One region of the Mesorhizobium sp. 128a genome, then DNA from elsewhere that is predicted to be linked to it. Evidence: riboswitches for the same ligand, from Rfam matches in the RefSeq annotation. Region 1 holds a riboswitch; each other region holds the start of a gene.
What was found. Region 1 has a riboswitch for thiamine pyrophosphate ahead of thiC (phosphomethylpyrimidine synthase ThiC). Riboswitches for the same ligand answer to the same signal wherever they lie in the genome.
Positions count from the first base shown of each region.

Region 2: linked by a shared signal. The riboswitch ahead of thiB (thiamine ABC transporter substrate binding subunit) and the one ahead of thiC (phosphomethylpyrimidine synthase ThiC) in region 1 are both predicted to bind thiamine pyrophosphate.
Region 3: linked by a shared signal. The riboswitch ahead of ACWTU9_RS18590 (YkoF family thiamine/hydroxymethylpyrimidine-binding protein) and the one ahead of thiC (phosphomethylpyrimidine synthase ThiC) in region 1 are both predicted to bind thiamine pyrophosphate.

Region 1 is NZ_JBSPKY010000029.1:1,553-3,810, reverse strand. Features, by position in the region: gene thiC (phosphomethylpyrimidine synthase ThiC) at 1-1,448, opposite strand, end outside; TPP riboswitch at 1,553-1,669, opposite strand.
Region 2 is NZ_JBSPKY010000002.1:351,807-354,064, forward strand. Features, by position in the region: gene thiB (thiamine ABC transporter substrate binding subunit) at 1-915, opposite strand, end outside; TPP riboswitch at 959-1,073, opposite strand; gene ACWTU9_RS05425 (thiamine diphosphokinase) at 1,303-1,947, shown strand; gene ACWTU9_RS05430 (ABC-F family ATP-binding cassette domain-containing protein) at 1,949-2,258, shown strand, end outside.
Region 3 is NZ_JBSPKY010000011.1:8,450-10,707, forward strand. Features, by position in the region: gene ACWTU9_RS18575 (hypothetical protein) at 1-150, shown strand, start outside; gene ACWTU9_RS18580 (DUF2934 domain-containing protein) at 243-482, shown strand; gene ACWTU9_RS18585 (hypothetical protein) at 619-984, opposite strand; TPP riboswitch at 1,180-1,292, shown strand; gene ACWTU9_RS18590 (YkoF family thiamine/hydroxymethylpyrimidine-binding protein) at 1,283-1,891, shown strand; gene ACWTU9_RS18595 (ABC transporter permease) at 2,066-2,258, shown strand, end outside.

The sequences.
Region 1 (2,258 bases):
ACGTCGTTGCGGTCAGGCAGACCGAGATGTTCCTTCGGCGTGACGTAGCAGAGCATGGCGGTGCCGAACCAACCGATCATCGCGGCGCCGATGCCTGAGGTGATGTGGTCGTAGCCCGGCGCGATGTCGGTCGTCAGCGGTCCAAGCGTATAGAATGGCGCCTCGCCGCAGATGGCGAGCTGCTTGTCCATGTTCTGCTTGATCTTGTGCATCGGAACATGTCCGGGTCCCTCGATCATCACTTGGCAGTCCTTGGCCCAGGCGATCTTCGTCAGTTCGCCGAGCGTTTCCAGCTCTGCGAATTGCGCCGCGTCATTGGCGTCGGCGATCGAGCCCGGACGAAGGCCATCGCCGAGCGAGAAGGACACGTCGTAGGCTCTGGCGATGTCGCAGATTTCTTCGAAATGCTCGTAGAGGAAGCTTTCGCGGTGATGGTGCAGGCACCATTTCGCCATGATCGAGCCGCCTCTGCTGACAATGCCGGTAACCCGCTCGACGGTCAGCGGGATGTAATGCAGACGGACGCCGGCATGGATGGTGAAATAGTCGACGCCCTGCTCGGCCTGTTCGATCAGCGTATCGCGATACACCTCCCAGCTCAGATCCTCGGCGATGCCGCCGACCTTCTCCAGGGCCTGATAGAGCGGCACCGTGCCGATCGGGACTGGTGAATTGCGCACGATCCAGTCGCGGATGTTGTGGATGTTGCGGCCGGTCGACAGATCCATCACCGTGTCGGCGCCCCAGCGGATCGCCCAGACCATCTTTTCCACTTCCTCCGCCATCGACGAGGTGACCGCCGAATTGCCGATATTGGCGTTGATCTTCACCAGGAAATTGCGGCCGATGATCATCGGCTCGCTCTCGGGATGATTGATATTGGCAGGAATGATTGCGCGCCCGCGCGCTACTTCGTCGCGCACGAATTCCGGCGTGACGAAGTCTGGGATCGCGGCGCCGAAGGCCTCTCCGTCGCGTTGCAGCTTGCCATGCAGGATCTCGCGACCAAGATTCTCGCGAATGGCAACGAATTCCATTTCGGGTGTGATGATGCCGGCGCGGGCATAGGCGAGCTGGGTCACAGCCTTGCCCTGCTTGGCCTTTAGTGCCCGATTGCGGATGGGAAATTCCGGCGTCAGGCGCTCGCCTGTCGCAAACCCGTTGTCTTCCGGTTGCACATGACGGCCGTCATAGGTCTCGAGATCGCCGCGCGCCATAATCCATCCGTGGCGAAGCCGGGCAAGTCCTTTTTCTATGTTCGTTTCAATCGCCGGGTCGGTGTACGGACCTGACGGATCGTAGACCGTCACCGGGGGCTCCCCGGCAGTCGGGTGCACGCTTATCTCGCGCATCGGCACCCGGATTTGCGGATGGATAATGCCGGTCTTGTGGATTTTCCGTGAGGCGGGCAACGGCCCCGTCGACACGGTGGGGGTCAAGGCATTCATTTGAGGCTCCTTTGCTCATCTGCATTGGAGACCCAGTTCTGTGCCGGAAGGATGAAAAGTCGCCTTGGTCTACCTGTGCGAACAGGTCTTCGGGCATGGATTCCCGCAAAGCGCTTGCACCGTCCCTACGCCAGTATGAACTGGATCAGGTTCAACGGGTCACTGCGCCGCGAAAGCTAGCAGTATCTCAGCCCCTTGCCGGGACTCCCCTGGTGAATGCCTTGATTGGACCGGCCCGGCGCCCTTTTGTCAAGCGCATTGGCCCCGCGCCGGAAGGTCAAATTCGGACGGAAGGCCACTGAATGCAGGAAGGGAACGGTTCGTCCGCGCTCGATTTTGTCGCCGCGAGGCGATGAAGATCTGGACGCCCAATTCTATCACAAGCCTTCCGAAATGCTACATCTGAAACCATCAAAATATTGACTTTCAAAGTTCCCCAGTCGATTTAATGGACCAAGATCACGTGGGAAGTGCGTCGTTTATGCAGGTCAGAATATTGTACAATAGTCCAAATATGTCCAGCTTTTCAGATGAAATATTGTCTTCCAGGTCCATTGGATAAACAATAGAACTTGCCAATATTGCTCGGCGATGCGACGAGCGACCGGACGGCGCGCCAATCAAGTTCAACTGGCAGCCCTTATGGCAAGTACCAGACGCCTCGGCCGATAGCGGCAGCGCGGCGGGCCCTCTCCTCCCCTCGTCGCGCCGCCCTGTCGGCCGAGGCACCCATCGCAAGGCGGCGCGCGTCTGAAATCCAGGATTGCCTTTGCTGCAGAATAGAGCACCTGTGGGAGCATACGAATGGTC
Region 2 (2,258 bases), on a different contig from region 1:
GACCAGCCTGTCGAACGCCGGATTGAGCGGCTTGTCGGTTTTGCCCGCCGGGAACATCCAGTTGGTCTCGGGGATCACATCCTGGAATTTCGGCCCGGCCATGAAGGCCATGAACTTTTGTGCCAGCGGGTTCTTCTCACCCGTGGTGGTGATGCCGGCGACCTCGATCTGCAGATACTCGCCTTCCTCGAAAGACGCCCCCTGATAGCGCTCGGTGTTCTCGGCCACCATGTGGTAGGCCGGCGACGTCGTGTAGGACAGCACCATCGGCGCCTCGCCCTTGGTGAACAGGCCGTAGGCCTCGCTCCAGCCCGGCGTCACCGTCAGCACTTTCGGCTTGAGCTTCGCCCATGCCTCCGGCGCCTTGTCGCCATAGACCGATTTGACCCACAGCAGCAGGCCGAGGCCCGGCGTCGAAGTCCGCGGATCCTGGATGACGATCTTGTCGGCAGCGGCGCCCTCGACCAATTCCTTCAGGCTCTTCGGCGGGCTCTTCAGCTTTTCGGTGTCGTAGACGACGGCGAAATAGCCATAGTCGTAGGGGACGAAAGTATCGTCGCTCCAGCCGCCCGGCACGTTGTTTTCGGCCACCGCGCCATGCGGGACGAACAGCCCGGAGGCCTTGGCTTCCGCAGTCAGGTTGGTGTCGAGGCCAAGCACGATATCGGCCTTGGTCGATGCGCCTTCCAGCTTGACGCGGTTGAGCAGCGCGACGCCGTCGGCGACCGAGACGAAGTCGAGCGTGCAGCCGCATTCGGCCTCGAACTCCTTCTTCACCGCAGGGCCCGGCCCCCAGTCGGCGGTGAAACTCTCATAGGTGTAGACGGTGAGTTTTTCCTGCGCGGATGCAGGCGCAGCCAGAAGCGAAACAGCAAGGCCCAGGGCTGGGACAAGACGGGACAAGAACATGCGCATCGGCGCCTCCTTCGTTCGTGTTGAAAGGAATTGAGGCGTCGGGCTGTCCGAAGCGTCTAATCCCTCCGCCGGTACAAACCGGATCAGGTTCAGCGGGTTGGCGAGACTGCCTCTCAGCCGGTCCGCGAAGATCGCGTCCGGCACCCCGTTAGAGCGTTTCGACACATAGGCCCGGCCAAGGTGCCACGCAAGCGGAAGTTTGCTCGAGCATGATCCCGGACCGAAGGTCTGCGAACGCAAAGAGTGGGAACCGGTTTTCTCAAAAAAGATCATGCTCCAAAAAAGGATCTGGATCAGGATGACGATTCAACCAAACGTCATACTGATCTAGAGGCGGAAGGGCTCGGCCTTCCGTTTCGCCGGCGGGGCTGGTAAGGGCCACCGGATATGAGCACATTCACCATCCTGCTTGGCGGCGATCTCATCCGCACGCCGCGGCTCGACCGCCAGGTCGAAGGCACGCGCGTCATCGCCGCGGACGCCGGCATCGGCCATGCCCGCCTGCTCGGCCTGATGCCGGAGCTTTGGGTCGGCGACTTCGATTCCGTGCCGGCGGACCTGCCCGCCGATCTCGCCGCAGTGCCACGCCAGGTATTTCCGCCCGAAAAGGACAAGACCGACGGCGAACTGGCCATCGCCGCCGCACTGGAGCGCGGCGCCACCAGCCTGATGCTGGCCGGCGCTTTCGGCGGCAAGCGCGCCGACCATGCATATCTGCACCTGGCGCTCAGCCTGCGGCTGGCCGAGGCAGGCACAAAAGTGCTGTTGACCAGCGGCGCCCAAGAAGGCGTCCCCCTTTTGCCGGGCAAGGCCGGCTTCGACTATGACGACGGTACGCTGTTTTCCGTGCTCGGCTTTTCCGATCTCTCGGGCCTCACCGTTTCCGGTGCCAAATGGCCGCTCGACCATGTCGAGGTCGACTTCGGCTCGTCGCTGACCATCTCCAATGAGGTCAAAGGCAAGCTCGAAATCGCACTTGGCCATGGCCGCGCGCTGCTGCTCGCCCATCCCCATCCCTTGCCTGAAAGCTGACATGGCCCCGCCCCTTCTCAACCTCGACGGGATAAAACTGACTTTCGGCGGCACGCCGTTGCTCGACGGCGCCGAACTCACCGCGTCCGCCGGCGACAAGATCGCGCTCGTCGGCCGCAACGGCTCCGGCAAATCTACGCTCTTGAAGATCGCCGCCGGGCTGATCGAGCCGCAGGACGGCGAGGTGTTCCGCCAGCCTTCGGCGACCGTGCGTTATCTCCCGCAAATGCCCGACATGGATGGCTTTGCCAATGTTCGTGCCTATGTCGAGGCCGGGCTCGGTCCCGCCGACGATCCCTACCGCGCCACCT
Region 3 (2,258 bases), on a different contig from region 1:
GAGCGCAGCACCGCGCTGCTGTCAATGAAGGAAGCAATCGCGCTCCTGCGCGAGCGCACCGGAACGGATCGTTCGGATGCCGACCTCGCCGGGCTGATTGTCAAGAAGGCAGCGCTACTGGGCGTCGCCGTGGTTTCGGATCAGCACTGAGACGTCTCGTCCCTCAAGACGCCGGCTGAATTTTCGGCTAATGTTTTCGTGGAATCTGGACCAACCGATCGGACCCAACCACGGAGGCTTAAGTGACGGACGACAAACAGGACCGTATTCGCCAGCGGGCGCACGAGATTTGGGAAAACGCCGGCCGGCCCGAAGGTGCGCATCAGGAGCACTGGGAACAGGCGACGGCTGAAATCGATGGCGCAGCCGCCAAGCCGAAGAAGGCGGCGAAGAAGGCTGCCGCGAAGCCCGCCAAGGCCGACGCCAAGCCAAAGGCCGCAAAGCCGGCGGCTGCAAAGTCCGGCAAGGCCAAGTCGAAATAGGCCAATCGAAATAGGGCAAGGCTGAAGTCGCCCGGCGGGGCCATCCTTGGCGCCCGCCGTTGAGCTTGAGCCTCTCAACCTCACGAATTGCGGCTGCAACGGGCAGCGCAATTTGTTTTGTTTGGCTAACCGCGTCTCATGCCTCCCAAGCATAACTCGACAGCGCAAAGCGGATACCGGCAGCTGTCATGGCCAGTTCGCATTCGGTGATCTGGCGTAGGTGCCGAAGATAGCGCGCCACCGTCTGCGGCAGCCAGCCGGCGCAGGCCTCGACATAGGCGCGGCTGTGAACGAGCGTGCCGGTCGACAGCCTCTCCTCCTTCTCGGCAATCACCTTCAGATACTGTCGGATGAAACGGATATCGTCGGCGATGTCCTGGCTGGCCATTCGCCAGGCTCCGGCAAGGCGTTCGCGTTGGTCGAGCGACAAGGGCGGCAGCAGTGGCAGTGACAACAGCGGGCGGGAGAGGTCGGCGAAGGCGGCATGGTTCGCTGTGCTCACGGAATTCCCCCTTGTTGAAAAGATTATCGTACTTTATGTACGAAATAACGTCAAGCCGACTTCGTACAATTTGAACTGTTCAGCGCGGGACGTGACTTGCCTCTTCCACAAGGGAGAAGGCGAAATCTGGCCAACACTCCCACCGTGACGTTTCAAAAAGACTCTTCCCCAATGCGTCGAACAGTGCTTTAACCCGCTCATCCACAGGGGTGCTCCGTATGGTCGGGGCTGAGATGAGGGCGCCAAGCCTTCGGACCCTAAAGCTGATCTGGATAATACCAGCGGAGCGAGGCGGGCGATGTTTTCAGGCGCACAGATTTCCCTTTATCCCATGACCGACGATTTCGTCGGCGTCATCCTTGGCGCGCTTGGCGCGCTCGATCCCTGGCGTGACCGGCTGCGGATCGAGACCGACGACATCTCGACGCTTTTGGTCGGGCCGCCCGAAGTGCTGTTCCCCGCCATGCGCGACCTGTTCGTGGCGGCGGCCAAAAGCGGCAGGCACTGCGTGCTTTCGGCTGCGGTTTCGCGCGGCTGTCCGGGTGAGCCCGACGATCCGATCTGCCGCTCCGACCAGACCGGGGGACCCGCCATTCCGCTGGACGAGCGCAAGGTCGCCGCGATCCGTGCCGTCCAGGCGACGCCATCGACCGACCAGCCGGTGGCAGCGCAGTTCTCGCTCTATGTGATGGGCACGGGCGACCATATGGATGAGATCTATGGCTGCATCGATTTCCTGAAGCAGTCCGGCGTCTTTGATCGCTCAAAGAACTTCTGCACCAAACTGCGTGGCGATGCCGGCGCGGTGTTTGCAACGCTCACGGAGGCCTTCTGCCGCTTCGGCCCGGGCGCCGGCCACGTCACCCTCGACATCACGATTTCGGCGAACAGCCCGAGCGCCGTCTGAGCCGCGCTTTTTCGCGTGCCGTCGAGGGAAATTGCCGTGGCTGTTTTGCCCAACCCATTGCGTGGAGGAGATGCCTTCACATCTGACCTTGAGCTGCAGGGCGAAGGGGAAGCTTCGGCGGTCGGCGAAGGCGGATGCGACATCCAATTTCCCCCACAAGGGGGGAGATCAGCTATGGCCTCGGTCATCGCCAAATTCGCACCCGCCGCCCTTTCCTTCGCCCTGCTCCTCGTGGCCTGGGAGTTCTACGCCCGCTATGGCGGCGCAGCGCCCACCATGCTGCCGGCGCCGTCGCGCGTGCTGCTGCAGGCCTGGGATAACCGCGCAGCACTCGCCGAAAACACGCTTCCCACCATCCGCGCCACAT